3 regions of the Paenarthrobacter sp. NPDC058040 genome follow, and region 3 is predicted to be linked to each of the others. Evidence: predicted binding sites of a transcription regulator. Region 3 holds the regulator's gene; each other region holds the start of a gene.

Region 1 (4,996 bases), on a different contig from region 3:
TGTCCAGGCTCAGGCCGAGGTCCGGGGAAACAACCTGCGCACCGGTGAGGGTGGCGATGTCCTGGAGCATGGCCTTGCGGCGGTCGCCGAAGCCCGGTGCCTTGACGGCCACGACGTTGAGCGTGCCGCGGATGCGGTTGACGATCAGCGTGGAGAGGGCTTCGCCTTCAATGTCTTCGGCGATGATGAAGAGCGGCTTGGAAGCCTGCAGGGCCTTCTCCAGCAGCGGCAGGAAGTCCTGCAGCGAGGAGATCTTGCCCTGGTTGATCAGGATCAGCGCGTCTTCGAGGACGGCTTCCTGGCGCTCTGCGTCGGTGACGAAGTAGGGGGAAAGGTAGCCCTTGTCGAACTGCATGCCCTCGGTGAGGACCAGTTCGGTCTGCGTGGTGGAGGACTCTTCGATGGTGATGACACCATCCTTGCCTACCTTGCCGAAAGCCTCGGCCAGCAGTTCGCCAACCTCGTCGCTCTGGGCGGAGATCGCTGCGACGTTGGCAACCTGGGTGCCTTCGACTTCGCGGGCGTTCTCCAGGAGGCGGGCGGCGATGGCTTCAACGGAAACCTCGATGCCGCGCTTGATTTCGCCCGGAGCGGCGCCGGCTGCGACGTTGCGCAGGCCTTCCTTGACCAAGGCCTGTGCGAGCACGGTGGCCGTGGTGGTGCCGTCACCGGCAACATCGTTGGTCTTGGTGGCGACTTCCTTGGCCAGCTGTGCGCCAAGGTTCTCGTAGGGGTCGTCCAGCTCCACTTCGCGGGCGATGGTCACGCCGTCGTTGGTGATGGTGGGGGCGCCCCACTTCTTGTCCAGCACCACGTTGCGGCCGCGCGGGCCAAGGGTCACCTTGACGGTGTTGGCGAGCTTGTCGATACCGGCCTCGAGGGACCGGCGGGCAGCGTCGTTAAACGCAAGCTGCTTTGCCATGGTTGTGTCCTTTCAGAACGGAAAACCCGCACCACTGGCGGCTGGATGGTGTTCCAACGATGCCTGCGGTGCGGGGTTCCAGGAAGTTACTTGACGACGATCGCGAGGACGTCGCGGGCGGACAGCACGAGGTACTCGTTGCCACCGGTCTTGACTTCGGTTCCACCGTACTTGGAGTAGATGACGACGTCGCCAACAGCTACGTCCACCGGTACGCGGTTGCCGTTGTCATCGAAGCGGCCGGGGCCGATTGCAACAACTTCGCCTTCCTGCGGCTTCTCCTGTGCGGAGTCCGGAATGACCAGGCCGGAAGCCGTGGTCTGCTCTGCTTCGAGCGGGCGAACAACAATACGATCCTCAAGAGGCTTAATCGAGACCGACACTCGGATCTCTCCTTTTCATGAGCTGATTCATGGACTAAGAACAAGGGTGCCGAGGCGTGCAACCGTCGTCGCGGTGCCGGATGACGCTTGGCGTGGTTAGCACCCTCCCGGGGAGAGTGCTAACAAGACTCTATGTAAGGCGTTAGCACTCGGTCAAGGTGAGTGCCAGCATTTCGTCATGGGTGAACCTGGTTATTGGTCCCTGAGGTCGTCCAGGTCGTAGTCCTCGTCATCGCCATCCAGCGCCGCTGCTCCGCGGTTGAGGTACAGCGCGATCCCGGCAGCAACGGCCACGACGCCGGAAACCACCAGGCCGATGATTCCGCCTGCGCGGACTCCGCTGTACAACTCGCGGATGTCGCGGGCCTCGTCGGTGGCATCGTTGACGCTCTTGCCCGTCACCGAGTACGCGGCGGCGTTGAAGGAATCCAGGGCAAAAATGACAATGAGCAGACCGGCGCAGATCACGGCGATCACCACGCCGGCGATCAGGGCAGGCCGCGCATAGGTGGAAAGGGACCGGCCGGCGGAATGTCCATCGACTCCGGGCCGGACGGGCTGGTTATTGTCCGGGTTGTCGGCGTGGGAGGGCTGCGGAGCTGCGGTGTCTTCCATGAAATCAACCCTATCGGGCTGATCGGCCCGCTCTCATCCCGAGGCGCGAAAAGGTTAAGCTGGGTGCCATGCCCAACGCTCCCCAGGAACACCTCGCGCCCTTGCTGACCACCGAAGGATGGGAGCTGCTGGCCTCGCTGGGACCGTACCGGGAGGCCGACGCACTGGCGCTGAACGCGTCGCTGCGCAAGGCAGGACACTCCCCCGAACTCGTGGCCGCTGTCCTGACGCAGTCGCGACTGCGGACCAAGGCCGAGGCCAAGTTCGGCGAGTTTGCCCACCAGATGCTTTTCACCCAGGCGGGCCTCGAACAAGCCACCCGCCTCAACGTGGCCGCCCGGCATGCCGAGCGCTTCGTCAAAGCCGGGATCTCCCATGTGGCGGATCTCGGGTGTGGGCTCGGCGCCGATTCCCTCGCGTTGGCGTCCATGGATGTCAACGTCACCGCCGTGGAGATGGACGAAACCACGGCCGCCTGCGCCACCATCAACCTGATGCCGTTCCCGCATGCCACGGTGGTGCATTCGGATGCCACCACCGTGGATCTGGACGGCATGGACGGGGTATGGCTCGATCCCGCACGGCGCACCACATCCACTTCCGGGACCACAAGGATCTGGGACCCCGAGGCGTTCTCTCCTCCGTTGTCCTTCGTGGAGAACCTGGCTGCGACCGGGAGGGCCATTGGCGTCAAGATGGGCCCCGGAATGCCGCACGATTCCGTCCCTGCCAACTGCGAGGCCCAATGGGTATCGGTTGGTGGCGATGTCACCGAAGTGACCCTGTGGTTCAACGCCGTTGCCCGCCCAGGCGTCCGCCGCGCAGCATTGCTGATCGGCGCCCAGGGCGCTGCCGAAATCACCAGCGGCGAGGATTTCGACGGCGGTCCGGCCGCCGCCGTCGGGCCGGTTGAAGGGTTCCTGTACGAACCCGACGGTGCGGTGATCCGCGCCGGACTGGTTGCAGACGTCGCGGAAAGGCTCGGCGGCCATTTGGTGGACCAGCACATCGCCTACATTTGCGCCCCCGAGCTGCACGACACCCCGTTCGCCCGCGCCTACCGGGTCCTCGACGTGATGCCCTACAACATGAAGGCCCTCAAGGCATGGGTCAAGGAGAACGGCATCACCGTGCTGGACATCAAGAAGCGCGGTACCGCAGTGACCCCCGAGGAACTCCGGAAGCAACTCCTCCCCGCAAAGCCCTCGGGGAAGGCCGGCAAGCCGAAGACGGCGACCCTGGTGCTCACCAGGATCGGCGAGGAACGGGTGGTTGTAGTGGTAGAGCCGGTTACCGCCTAGGACTTTTCAGGCTCCGGGCGCCGCGAAAACTCCGAAGCTTCACGCACCTGCTCCGGCGTCGGGCGCACGCCCGTATACAGGACGAACTGTTCCTCCGCCTGGATCGATATGACCTCGGCTCCAGTGATCACAGGCTTGCCGGCGGCTCGGGCCGCGGCGATCAGCGGGGTTTCCGAAGGCAAAGCGACGACGTCGAAAACAACCTTCGCTGCAGCGATGGTGGCGTCGTCGAAGGACTGGGCAGTCTCATCGGCGCCGGCCATGCCCAGCGGAGTGACGTTGATGATGAGGTCCGCCGTGGCGCCATTGACGTCATCCCGCCACCTAAATCCGTAGAGGTCGGCCAGCGCCCGGCCGGTAGTCTCGTTCCGCGCCACGATGGTCACGGCTGCAAAGCCCGCATCCCGCAAAGCAGCGGCAACTGCCTTGGCCATTCCACCGGCCCCGCGCAAAAGCACGGTGTGCGTGGGAGGTACCTCGTGGTCCTTAAGGAGCCGGGCGATGGCGATGTAGTCGGTGTTGTACGCCGTCAGGACGCCGTGGTCATTGACGATGGTATTGACCGAATCGATGGCCTTCGCGGACGGGTCCATGACGTCCACCAGCGGAATGACGGCCTCCTTGTAGGGCATGGATACTGCTGCCCCACGGATAGGAAGGCCCCTGATGCCGGACACGGCAAGGGCGATGTCGGCAGGCGCGAAGGCCTTGTAGACAAAATTCAGGCCGAGCAGGTCGTAGAGATAGTTGTGGAACCTGGTTCCGATGTTGCTGGGGCGGGCAGCAAGCGAAATGCAGAGGGCCATGTCTTTGTTCAGGATGGGCATGTACTCATTAAACAGCCCGGGCGGGCCAGCCGGGAGAATAAGTCATATTTATGTTCCCGACGTGCCCGCCCGTGCCAGCTAGCCCTGCCGGGCCTTCATGCGCGGATTCTGCTTGTTGATCACGAAGGTGCGGCCGCGACGGCGAACGATCTGAGCTCCCGGAATCTTCTTCAGTGCGCGCAGTGAGTTCCTGACTTTCATGGGTGTTCTCCTTTGTTGTAGGGACTAAAGGGTCTCGCTGAGCTCGAACGGATCGTTCCACTCACTTGGATTCAGCGCCATTTCCGCCTCGGTGACCTGGCAACTGTCCAGCAGCCGGCGGATCTCGCTTGGATCCACGTCTTCCGAGCGCCCGGTGATGGCAAGTACGGTACCGCGGTCACCGTGCCGCGGATGCCAGTCGAGTACGGCGTCGACGTCGGCTCCCGGACCAACGGTACCGGCCGCATCCGCCAACCAGGGGCCCGTGCTTTCGAGCCAAACGCGAGGGCCAATACCCTGAATGGCAATCCGGACTCCCGCGGCAGAAGCGATCCACAGCCTGCCCCGCATCCAGTGGGTACCGGCGGCCAATTGCGGCAGGGCCTCGCGGAACCGCCCTGGATGGAGCGGCCTTGACGCCTTATGCAGGACGGTACTGAAGAGACCGGGTGCGTCGTCCAAAGGAACACGAACGACGCCGGGCCTGGTCCGGGCGGCCGCCTCAGCGTCGTCGTAGCACCCCGGACTGAAGTCATCAGACGAGCCCACCACGGCCGCATGCGGCGCCAGCTCACCGAGCAATTGGACTCCGGCGGACCACGCCTCAGATTCCACCCGCGGATCACCCGCAAGCTCGGCGCTCAGGCCCGGGTACAGCATGACCGTGTCCACTTGGCCAAACTCACCAACGAGGAACTCCCCACTGGTCCGGTCGTCCTGCGGCATGGACGTGAATCCGGATTCGAA
Region 2 (4,996 bases), on a different contig from region 3:
CCAACAGGAATCGTCAACATACCAGGCCCAACCGGCCGGCCCAGGATTACCGAGGGCAGAACCATCGGCGGCAGCAATAATCGTCATGCATTCAATCCTGCCAGACCCCACAGACACTGAACCCCGCCCCAGCACCCAACCCGCCCAACACAACCAAGAACGGCGGCCCCCACCAAAAGGTGAGGACCGCCGTCCTACGTGCTAAGCGTGATGCCGCAGTACAGGAGGCTTAGAAGCCGCCCATGCCGCCCATCTCGTCGCCACCGGCAGCCGGAGCGTTCTTCTCAGGCTTGTCGGCAACTACAGCCTCGGTGGTCAGGAACAGACCAGCGATGGAAGCAGCGTTCTGGAGAGCCGAACGGGTGACCTTTACGGGGTCGTTGACGCCGGCAGCCAGCAGGTCTTCGTAAACACCCGTTGCAGCGTTCAGGCCGTGGCCGGAAGGCAGGCCGCGGACCTTGTCGGCAACAACGCCCGGCTCGAGGCCGGCGTTGAAAGCGATCTGCTTCAGCGGAGCGTCGATGGCAACCTTGACGATGTTGGCGCCGGTTGCTTCGTCGTTCTCGAGGTTCAGGTTGGCGAATGCCTTGGCACCGGCCTGGATGAGGGCAACGCCACCACCGGCAACGATGCCTTCTTCAACGGCAGCCTTTGCGTTGCGGACAGCGTCCTCAATGCGGTGCTTGCGTTCCTTGAGCTCAACCTCGGTTGCGGCACCGGCCTTGATGACTGCAACGCCGCCGGCCAGCTTGGCCAAGCGCTCCTGCAGCTTCTCGCGGTCGTAGTCGGAGTCGGAGTTCTCGATCTCGGAGCGGATCTGGGCAACACGGCCGGCGATCTGCTCGGCGTCGCCGGCACCTTCAACAATGGTGGTCTCGTCCTTGGTCACAACAACCTTGCGGGCGGTGCCGAGGAGTTCCAGGCCAGCGTTCTCCAGCTTGAGGCCAACCTCTTCGGAGATGACCTGGCCGCCGGTGAGGATGGCGATGTCGGCGAGCTGTGCCTTGCGGCGGTCACCGAAGCCCGGAGCCTTGACGGCAACGGACTTGAAGGTGCCACGGATCTTGTTGACGATCAGCGTGGCAAGGGCCTCGCCTTCGATGTCTTCGGCGATGATCAGCAGCGGCTTGTTGGACTGCATGACCTTCTCCAGGACCGCAACGAGTTCCTTCACGTTGGAGATCTTGGAGTTGACGATCAGGATGTACGGGTCTTCGAGGACCGTTTCCTGGCGCTCAGCGTCGGTGACGAAGTAAGCGGAGATGTAACCCTTGTCGAAGCGCATGCCTTCGGTGAGTTCGAGCTCCAGGCCGAAGGTGTTGGATTCCTCGACCGTGATGACGCCTTCCTTGCCCACCTTGTCCAGGGCTTCAGCGATCAGGGCGCCGATTTCCTGGTCACCGGCAGAGATGGAAGCCGTAGCGGCGATCTCTTCCTTGGTTTCGATTTCCTTGGCGGAAGCAAGCAGTTCGCTGATGACAGCTTCAACTGCCTTTTCGATGCCGCGCTTCAGGGACAGCGGGTCGGCGCCGGCGGCAACGTTGCGCAGGCCTTCCTTGACCAGTGCCTGGGCGAGGACCGTAGCGGTGGTGGTACCGTCGCCAGCGACGTCGTCCGTCTTCTTGGCAACTTCCTTGACCAGCTCGGCGCCGATCTTCTCGTAAGGATCGTCCAGCTCGATCTCCTTGGCGATGGAAACACCATCGTTGGTGATCGTGGGGGCGCCCCACTTCTTTTCGAGGACGACGTTGCGTCCACGCGGGCCGAGGGTGACCTTGACGGCGTCAGCAAGGGTGTTCAGACCCCGCTCGAGGCCGCGGCGTGCCTCTTCATCAAATGCAATGATCTTGGCCATAACGGCGGTAGTCCTTTCGGGACAGTCGTTAAGAAGGTACCTGTCAGGTGGGATGCCCGCGACGGACGGTCCTTTGCTTGCGGCCTCTGTATGCCCCGCGCTCCAGACCTCACCCCACCAGGGTGTTTCTTGATCCCCCCGGCACCGACTACCTGCGGCGCCGTGAACGGACCGTAATTAGCAGTCAATGCGTGGGAGTGCTAAATCAATAATTAGCACTCGACCGTAGAGAGTGCAAGCAGAAGCGCCACCTTGCGCCTCAGACCAGGACGCTTTCAGCCGAGAGCTGACTTCACGTCAGGCCACGCGGACACTCTCCGCCTGCGGGCCTTTCAAGCCTTCGCCAAGTTCGAACTCAACGCGCTGGCCTTCTTCGAGGGCGCGGAAACCGTCCATCTGGATGGCCGACCAATGCACAAAGACGTCATCGCCGGAATCGTCCACCGTAATGAAGCCGTACCCTTTTTCGGCGTTGAACCATTTGACGGTTCCCAAAGCCATGATGCCCACACTTTCACAGTTGCCAAGACCGGTTGCCGGGATCTCCGTACCGGAATCAATCCACTGTAACCACAGTCACGCCCCCTGCGCTCCCGCCCGAAGGCGGGGCAGCATTTTTGTTATTGAGGCTTAACCGGGAGGGCTGGAAGGCCGGAATTACTGGTAGCCAGGTCCCACAACAACCACGAGCGGCTGCTGGACTTCGGGCGACTCGACCACGGATGTGATGCGCAGGAGGGCGGCAACCGCCTCGGCGTTGGCCTTCTGCGCCGGTGCGTTGTAGAAGACCACGGATGTCTGCTGCGGCAGCCCGCCCCAGTTCCCGACGGTGCCAAGCGTCCAACCGTCGCCCTGGACGATGCCGGCCACGCGGCTGGCGAGTCCCGCCGTCGCAGTACCGTTGTAGACGGCCACGGCCGTGGTCTTGTCCACGGGCGCGGCGGAAGGTGTGGCGGATGGCGATGCGGATGGCGATGCGGAGGGGGTCGGCTCACCCGAGGCAATGGGGGCACTGCCCGACTCGGACGGAGCTGCCGACGGCGACGCCTCACTCTGTTGCGGCGCGGGCGCAGAGGTGCTGGACGAGGCGACAGGAGCCACGAAACCGAGCCGCGGAAGGATCAGGAACGCAACCAGGCCCAGAACCAGGGCAACAGCTCCAACGGTCAGTACAGGCCACAAAGTGGGGCGGGCTGTCTCCGTGGAGTCCCGGTGCACGCCCTGCCGGGACCCGTTCTGCGGCACCCGGTCGAATTCATCCTTGGCAAATTTGGTCATGGTGAAGCGTTGTCCTTGCTGGTTGCTGCTGACAGATCAGCCTGGCGATTTACGCGTCCGACCCCAAGCGCCGCGCTGTCCGCGCGCGTTGGCGGGACGTACGTAGTCTACGCAGTCTCTTGACCAGCATGGGATCGTGAGCCAATGCGTCCTCGGTATCGATGAGGGCATTGAGGATCTGGTAGTAATGCGTGGCAGAGAGGTCGAAGAGTTCGCGGATGGCCTGTTCCTTGGCTCCCGCGTACTTCCACCATTGCCGTTCCAAGGCCAGCATTTGCTGGTCCCGCTCGCTTAACGGGGAGTCGCTGCGGACGCCGGCTGCAAGGTCCTCAAGGGCAAAGCCCGTTGCCTGCGGCGCCATCGGTTCCGGTGCTGGTTCGGCCACGGCACACTCCTTCGACGCTTGTTGGGGAAAATGTCCTACCCCTATGTTACGGGCGAATAACAAGGCTGTCATTCGCACGCGCGGCGTTAGCCCATTCGCACGCGCGGCGTTAGTCAAGGGACAATGGCGGAGTGACTGGCGAGGATGCACTCTTTGACCTTGAACCGAACGATACTGGCGACCAGGACTTCGCCGGATTGTTGGACAGGCCCCTGGAGGACCTCATGGCTCCCGACTGGGCCGATGCACTCCGCCCTGTGGAACCTCAACTACGCGATGCACTTCGCTTCGTCGCCGGCCAAGCCGGGCTGGGAACCCAGGTCCTTCCTGCGGCCCCCAATATTCTGCGGGCCTTCCAACGGCCACTGGCCGACGTCAAAGTCCTGCTGCTCGGCCAGGATCCGTACCCAACGCCGGGACACGCCGTCGGACTTTCCTTTGCCGTGTCCCGCGAAACCCGGCCCATCCCGCGGAGCCTGGCCAACATCTACCGCGAACTCCAGGACGATCTCGGCTTGCCGCCACGCGTCCACGGCGACCTCACGGCATGGGCAGACCAGGGCGTCCTGTTGCTCAACCGCGTCCTGAGCGTCGCGGCCGGCAACGCCGGTTCACACCGCGGCAAAGGCTGGGAGGCAATTACGACGGCGGCAGTCACCGCCGTCGCAAACCGCACAGACGGCGGTGGCAGGCAGAAACCGCTCATCGCGATCCTGTGGGGTAAGGATGCTGAAGCGGTGGGTCCGTTGCTGAACGGCGCTCCGTCGATTGTGTCCGTTCATCCGAGTCCGCTGTCCGCCTCCCGTGGATTCTTCGGGTCCAAGCCGTTCAGCCGGACGAATGCGTTGCTTGCGGAGCAGGGCGCCGGGCCGGTCGACTGGGAACTCCCGGTCCTCTAGCCCCTCCCGACGCTCTCTCACCAAACACCCCCTTCCGGCCGACGCTCTCTCACCAATGGTTGGCCGGAAAGCCGGCAGTGAGAGAGGGCCGGGCACAAACGGCCGTTTCGTGAGAGAGCGTCGGGTTGTAACGTTCGACTCATACCCAGCCGGGGCACAGCGGATTAGCTTAGGCTTGCCTTCATGGCTGCCCTTCCCGTGACGTCGTCCGCTACCCGCCAAACCCGGCCCCAGGTGAACCTGACCGTGCTCCGCAAGGAACGGCTCTCCCCGCATATGGTGCGGATCGTGGCGGGTGGATCTGGTTTCAGCGACTATGCGAACAACGAATTCGTGGACCGGTACGTGAAGATCGTCTTCCCGCAGCCTGGGGTGAACTACGAACTGCCGCTGGACCTGTGGGCCATCCGGGAAACCATGCCCCGGGACCAGTGGCCGCACACCCGGACCTACACCATCCGCTGGGTTGACCTGGAGGCCCAGGAGTTGGCAATCGACTTTGTGGTTCACGGCGATGAGGGACTTGCAGGACCCTGGGCGGCTGCTGCGGAACCTGGCGATTCCCTCGTCTTCACCGGG
Region 3 (4,996 bases):
GATGCCTCGATGGTGGCTCCCCTCTGGATCATTGATCCCCAGGAAGACACCACGCTGCCCTCGGGAACGGTCAAATTCAACGGCCGCAGCACCGACAGTTCCAAGCCTGTGAACTGGCAGATCCTGCAGGACAACGGCAACGGTGCCCGCACCAGCCTGCTGACCGGCCAAGTGAAATCCACCGGCGAGCCCGGCCAGTTCGGCGTATTTACCTTCAGCGCCACGTTGAAGCCCGGACGGTACGAGCTTCGGGTAACCCAGGTGGACAACGCCGGGCAGGCCGACGAGTCCACGCTGGACACCCGGCTCTTCAACGTCAACTGAAGGCCGGCAGACTACGGCGTCAGGCTTGCTGCCAGCGCCCCAGGACGTCGCTCGCCAGCACGACGGCGGCCGGTCCGGCCGTGGACGACCTCAGTACGTGATGGCCCAACAGTGCCGTCACCGCGCCGGCGTCGCTAAGACGCGTCACTTCGCGCGGCGAAATGCCGCCCTCCGGGCCGACGATCAACAGCACCTCGCGGGGTTCATTCGGGCCAGCACCCGCCAGTTGGGCGGAATTTTCCAGCACGGAGCGCAGACCGTTCTTTGCGTCCTCGTGCAGGACGACGGCCAGATCAGCCACCGTGGCTGCCTTCGCCAGTCCCGCGGAGTCGACGATGGGACGGACCTGGGGAATCCACGCCCGCCGGGCCTGCTTTGCCGCGGCGGTGACAACCGACTGCCACTTTGCATGTGCCTTGGCGGCACGGTCGCCCTTCCACCGCACGATGGAACGTTCGGCCTGCCACGGAATTACGGCGTCGATTCCGAGTTCCGTGGCAGTTTCGATGGCCAGCTCGTCACGGTCGCCTTTCGCCAGGGCCTGTACCAGGACCAGGCGAACGGAAGACTGTTCCTCGACCACCACGTCCGTCGCGGTCACTGAAAGGGACCCCGGGCCCGCGTCGGATACCTTGCCGCTGAGTCGGGTACCGGCTCCGTCCGCGAGGTCCACGTACTCGCCGACGGCCAATCGCTTCACTGTCACGGCGTGGCGGGCCTCCGGGCCCTCGAGGACGAACACGGATCCGGGCCCCAGGCCATCCAGGCTCCCGGCCGGGGTGAAGAAGACGGGGTTGCTCACCGCTACAGGTTACCGAGCTTGTCCCGCAGCTTGGCGAACATGCCACCGCTGGCCACGAGCTTGCCTTCCGTGAACTGCTCACCACGCAATTTGGCAAGTTGCCTCAAGAGGTCTTCCTGGGCAGCGTCCAGTTTGACGGGAGTTTCCACGTGCAGGTGGACCTTAAGGTCCCCTCGGCCGTAGCCCCGCAAATGGGTAACCCCCAAGCCGCGAAGCGTGATGATTTCGCCGGACTGCGTTCCAGCCTTGACGTCGATTTCCTGGGCGCCATCGAACGTCTCAAGCGTCAGCTCCGTTCCCAGGGCCGCCGCTGTCATCGGCACGCTCAGCGTGGCGTGGAGGTCGTCGCCTTCGCGGATGTACGTGGAATCGTTGTTGACGCGGATCTCAACGTACAGGTCGCCTGCAGGTCCGCCCGCGGGACCGGCTTCGCCCTGGCCGGACAACTGGATGCGGGTTCCCGTCGCGACGCCGGCAGGGACCTTGATGGTCAGGGAACGCCGGCTGCGGATGCGGCCCTGGCCGCTGCATTCGTTGCACGGGTCCTTGATGATGGTGCCGAAGCCTTCGCAGGAGCCACACGGTGCGGTGGTCATGACCTGGCCGAGGATGGAGCGCACAGCCCGTTGGACCTGGCCACTGCCGCCGCAGATGTCGCAGCGCTCAGGGTGGGTGCCGGGCCGGCAGCAGCTGCCATCACACGTGGGACAGACAACAGCGGTATCCACCTCAAGCTTCTTGTTGACGCCGAAGACTGCGTCCTTGAGATCGATGCGGACGCTGATGAGCGCGTCCTGGCCGCGCCGCACACGGGACGCCGGACCCGCGTGTCCCCCGCCGCCGCCGCCAAAGAACGTGTCGAAGATGTCCTGGAAGGCGAAACCCTGGCCGGAGTACCCGCCGCCGAAGCCATTGTCGGTACCGTTCTCGTTGCCAGTGGCGTCGTACACACGGCGTTTCTGCGGGTCGGACAACACTTCGTAAGCGTGCGTCACGGCCTTGAACTGCTCCGCGACATCCTCGCCCGGGTTGACATCCGGGTGCAGTTTTCGCGCCAACTTGCGGTACGCCTTTTTGATCTCTTCGCCGGTGGCTTCCGGGGAGACTCCCAAAACGTCATAGTGGCTGCTCAAAGTCAGTATCTCTTCCTTGTTGTACTGCGGTTCTTACGTCGGTGGCTGGCGTCAGCCGCCGAGAATACGGGAAAGGTAGCGGGCCACGGCCCGGACAGCGGCCATGGTGGTGGGATAGTCCATCCGGGTGGGGCCCAGGATGCCTACCTTGGCACCGGAGCCGTAGCCCGTCGCGACCACGGAGGCCTCGGACAAGCCGTCGTAAGGATTCTCCCGGCCGATGCTGACTGTGACCCCCCGGGGATCATCGCCCATGTCCGACAACAACCGAAGCATCACCACTTGTTCCTCGAGGGCTTCAAGTACCGGTCCGATGCTCAAGGGGAAGTCCACATTGGAACGGGCGAGGTTTGCCGTGCCCGCCATCAGGATGCGCTCTTCGCGGCTGGTATCGCTGAGCGACTGGAGTCCCCCGGCGAGGACCTGCGCCACGCCACGGACTTCCGGGGGGCACAGGGCCACAACGGACGGCAGCACCTGCGGCAGCAACTCCAGCGGAGACCCGGCGATGCTGCCAAGGAACCTCGCCCGCAGGGCCATCAACGCTTCATTCGTGACGTCCGAACCCGTGTCAAGCACCTTCTGTCCCACGCTGCCGGTGTCCGCAATCAGGACCACGAGGACCTGCTTGGGGGCAAGCAGGACAAACTCAACATGGCGGACCAAAGCGCGCTTGGAGTGCGGGTACTGCACGACGGCGACCTGGTTGGTCAGCTGCGACAGGAGCCTGACGGTCCGCTCCAGGATGTCGTCGAGATCGTCGGGGCCTTCAAGGAGCGAATGGATGGCGCGGCGTTCGGCGGCAGAGAGCGGCTTGACCTGCGAGATCCGGTCCACGAACAGCCTGTAGCCCTTGTCCGTGGGAATACGGCCCGCGCTGGTGTGCGGGGCGGCAATGAGGCCTTCCTCTTCAAGCACTGCCATGTCGTTCCTGATGGTGGCGCTTGATACGCCGAGGTGGTGCCGTTCCACCAATGCCTTGGAGCCGACAGGTTCCCGCGAGTGCACGTAGTCCTCGACGATGGCACGCAACACTTCCAGCTTGCGCGGTTCACTCATGTGCGACACCTCCTGTCGACGCTTCGGATCCCCGCTGGCAGGCGTGGGACGGACCCGGATTGACCATTGCTCTTAGCACTCAACATGCCCAAGTGCTAACAAGTCTAGTATGGGCCACCACGTTGCTAGCATTGAAAACGCCCGCGGATAACATCCAAGGCGGAGCCGGCAGCAACGGGTAGCCGGCCGACATTCCCAGCGCGAAGAGGTAGAGACTCCTTGGCTTTCGACACGTGGGGCCCGCAGGACCTCTCCGCTCCCGCCAAACAAAAGCTTCCGGAAGTGCCTGTCCAGCGCGGAATGGTCCTCGAAGACGTCCAATCGGGCTGGGTGGGCGAAGTCACCCGCGTCGAGAAATCGGGCGGAATGCACATCGTGTCCCTCGAAGACCGGCGTGGCAAGACCCGGTCCTTCCAGCTCGGCTTCGGCTTCCTGCTCGAAGGGCAGGCCGTACGGCTGCTGCCTCCCGCCGCCAAGGCCCCGGCAGGAGCAGTGCCCGCCGGCCGCACAGCGTCCGGTTCAGTCAGGGTCCAAGGCCAACGAGCGCAAGTGGCGAAAGCCAGCCGGATCTGGGTGGAAGGCAAACACGACGCCGAACTCGTCGAGAAAGTCTGGGGTGACGACCTTCGGGTGGAGGGCATCGTCGTCGAGCCCCTTCATGGCGTGGACGATCTCCGGGCGGCGATCGCAGCCTTCGGCCCGGGGCCGAAGCGCAAGCTGGGCATCCTGGTGGACCATCTGGTGGCCGGTTCAAAGGAATCCCGTATCGCAGCAGAAGCAATGCAGGTACCGGGGGCCGCCGGAAACGTGCTTATTGTCGGACACCCCTACGTGGACGTGTGGCAGGCAATCCGACCGAAAGTCCTTGGCATCGAACAGTGGCCGGACGTGCCCCGCGGCACGGACTGGAAGACGGGAATCCTCAGGGCGTTCGGCTGGCCACATGAAACGGCAGAGGACATCGGCCTGGGCTGGCAACGATTGCTGGGGGCCGTAAGGACCTACGCCGACCTGGAGGCTTCCCTGCTGGGGCGCGTGGAGGAAGTCATCGACTTTTTGACCGCCCCCTGAGGAGGGGACACCGGACCGTTTCGAGCGCTGATGGTCCCTGCAACGAGTCCGGACCCAGTATTCTGGGACAGCAACACCGCATTTTTACAGCAAAGGGAAGACACCGTGGCAGAGAACGCTCCAGAAGAACAGGGCCGGGCCGCAGGCCAGCCCCAGTACCATGGTGCACCTGCGAATGCACTGCCCCTGACCGCAAGCGAAGACCGGCAGTGGGCCACGCTGGCCCACTTTGGGGGAATCCTCGGCTGCCTTCCGTCCTTGCTGATCTACTTGATCTTCCGTGAGCGCGGGCCGTTCACGGCCCAGGAGTCCAAGGAAGCCCTGAATTTCACACTTCCGCCCACCATTGCGGCCGTCCTGGCGAACATCCTCGTCCTGCTGCCGGTTGTAGGCAACATCTTCGCGGTGATCGCAACGGCAATTTGGGTGGCGCTCACGTGTTTCTCGGTGTCCGCGGGCATCCGGGTCAACCACGGCCAACCGCACCGGTACCGTTTCAACCTCCGCTGGATCAAGTAGCCGCAGACGCGGCGGCCAGCTAGTCCGGAAGGATCCGGCGTACCACTGCGTCTGCCAACAAGCGCCCCTTGAGGGTCAACACCAAGCG

What was found. The regulator HrcA, encoded in region 3, represses chaperone genes, less so after heat shock. The targets are predictions, from matches to a motif close to TTNGCACTCGNNNNNNNCGAGTGCNAA.
Region 1: a site for HrcA is predicted at 1,448-1,474, ahead of groES (co-chaperone GroES). Genes of this name have one in related genera too.
Region 2: a site for HrcA is predicted at 2,033-2,059, ahead of groL (chaperonin GroEL). Genes of this name have one in related genera too.

What each region holds. Positions count from the first base shown of each region.
Region 1 covers NZ_JBHVRN010000003.1:153,753-158,748, forward strand. Annotated here, with positions in the region: gene groL (chaperonin GroEL) at 1-922, opposite strand, end outside; gene groES (co-chaperone GroES) at 1,009-1,305, opposite strand; gene ACFVSJ_RS05280 (hypothetical protein) at 1,498-1,920, opposite strand; gene ACFVSJ_RS05285 (SAM-dependent methyltransferase) at 1,989-3,221, shown strand; gene ACFVSJ_RS05290 (shikimate 5-dehydrogenase) at 3,218-4,048, opposite strand; gene ykgO (type B 50S ribosomal protein L36) at 4,127-4,249, opposite strand; gene ACFVSJ_RS05300 (GTP-binding protein) at 4,274-4,996, opposite strand, start outside.
Region 2 covers NZ_JBHVRN010000011.1:123,676-128,671, forward strand. Annotated here, with positions in the region: gene ACFVSJ_RS16560 (RNase H family protein) at 1-87, opposite strand, end outside; gene groL (chaperonin GroEL) at 230-1,855, opposite strand; gene ACFVSJ_RS16570 (cold-shock protein) at 2,153-2,356, opposite strand; gene ACFVSJ_RS16575 (LytR C-terminal domain-containing protein) at 2,513-3,133, opposite strand; gene ACFVSJ_RS16580 (DUF3263 domain-containing protein) at 3,183-3,518, opposite strand; gene ACFVSJ_RS16585 (uracil-DNA glycosylase) at 3,650-4,417, shown strand; gene ACFVSJ_RS16590 (siderophore-interacting protein) at 4,601-4,996, shown strand, end outside.
Region 3 covers NZ_JBHVRN010000008.1:176,404-181,399, reverse strand. Annotated here, with positions in the region: gene ACFVSJ_RS13140 (GerMN domain-containing protein) at 1-324, shown strand, start outside; gene ACFVSJ_RS13135 (16S rRNA (uracil(1498)-N(3))-methyltransferase) at 344-1,126, opposite strand; gene dnaJ (molecular chaperone DnaJ) at 1,129-2,259, opposite strand; gene hrcA (heat-inducible transcriptional repressor HrcA) at 2,311-3,318, opposite strand; gene ACFVSJ_RS13120 (DUF3097 domain-containing protein) at 3,538-4,389, shown strand; gene ACFVSJ_RS13115 (DUF4870 domain-containing protein) at 4,495-4,908, shown strand; gene hemW (radical SAM family heme chaperone HemW) at 4,928-4,996, opposite strand, start outside.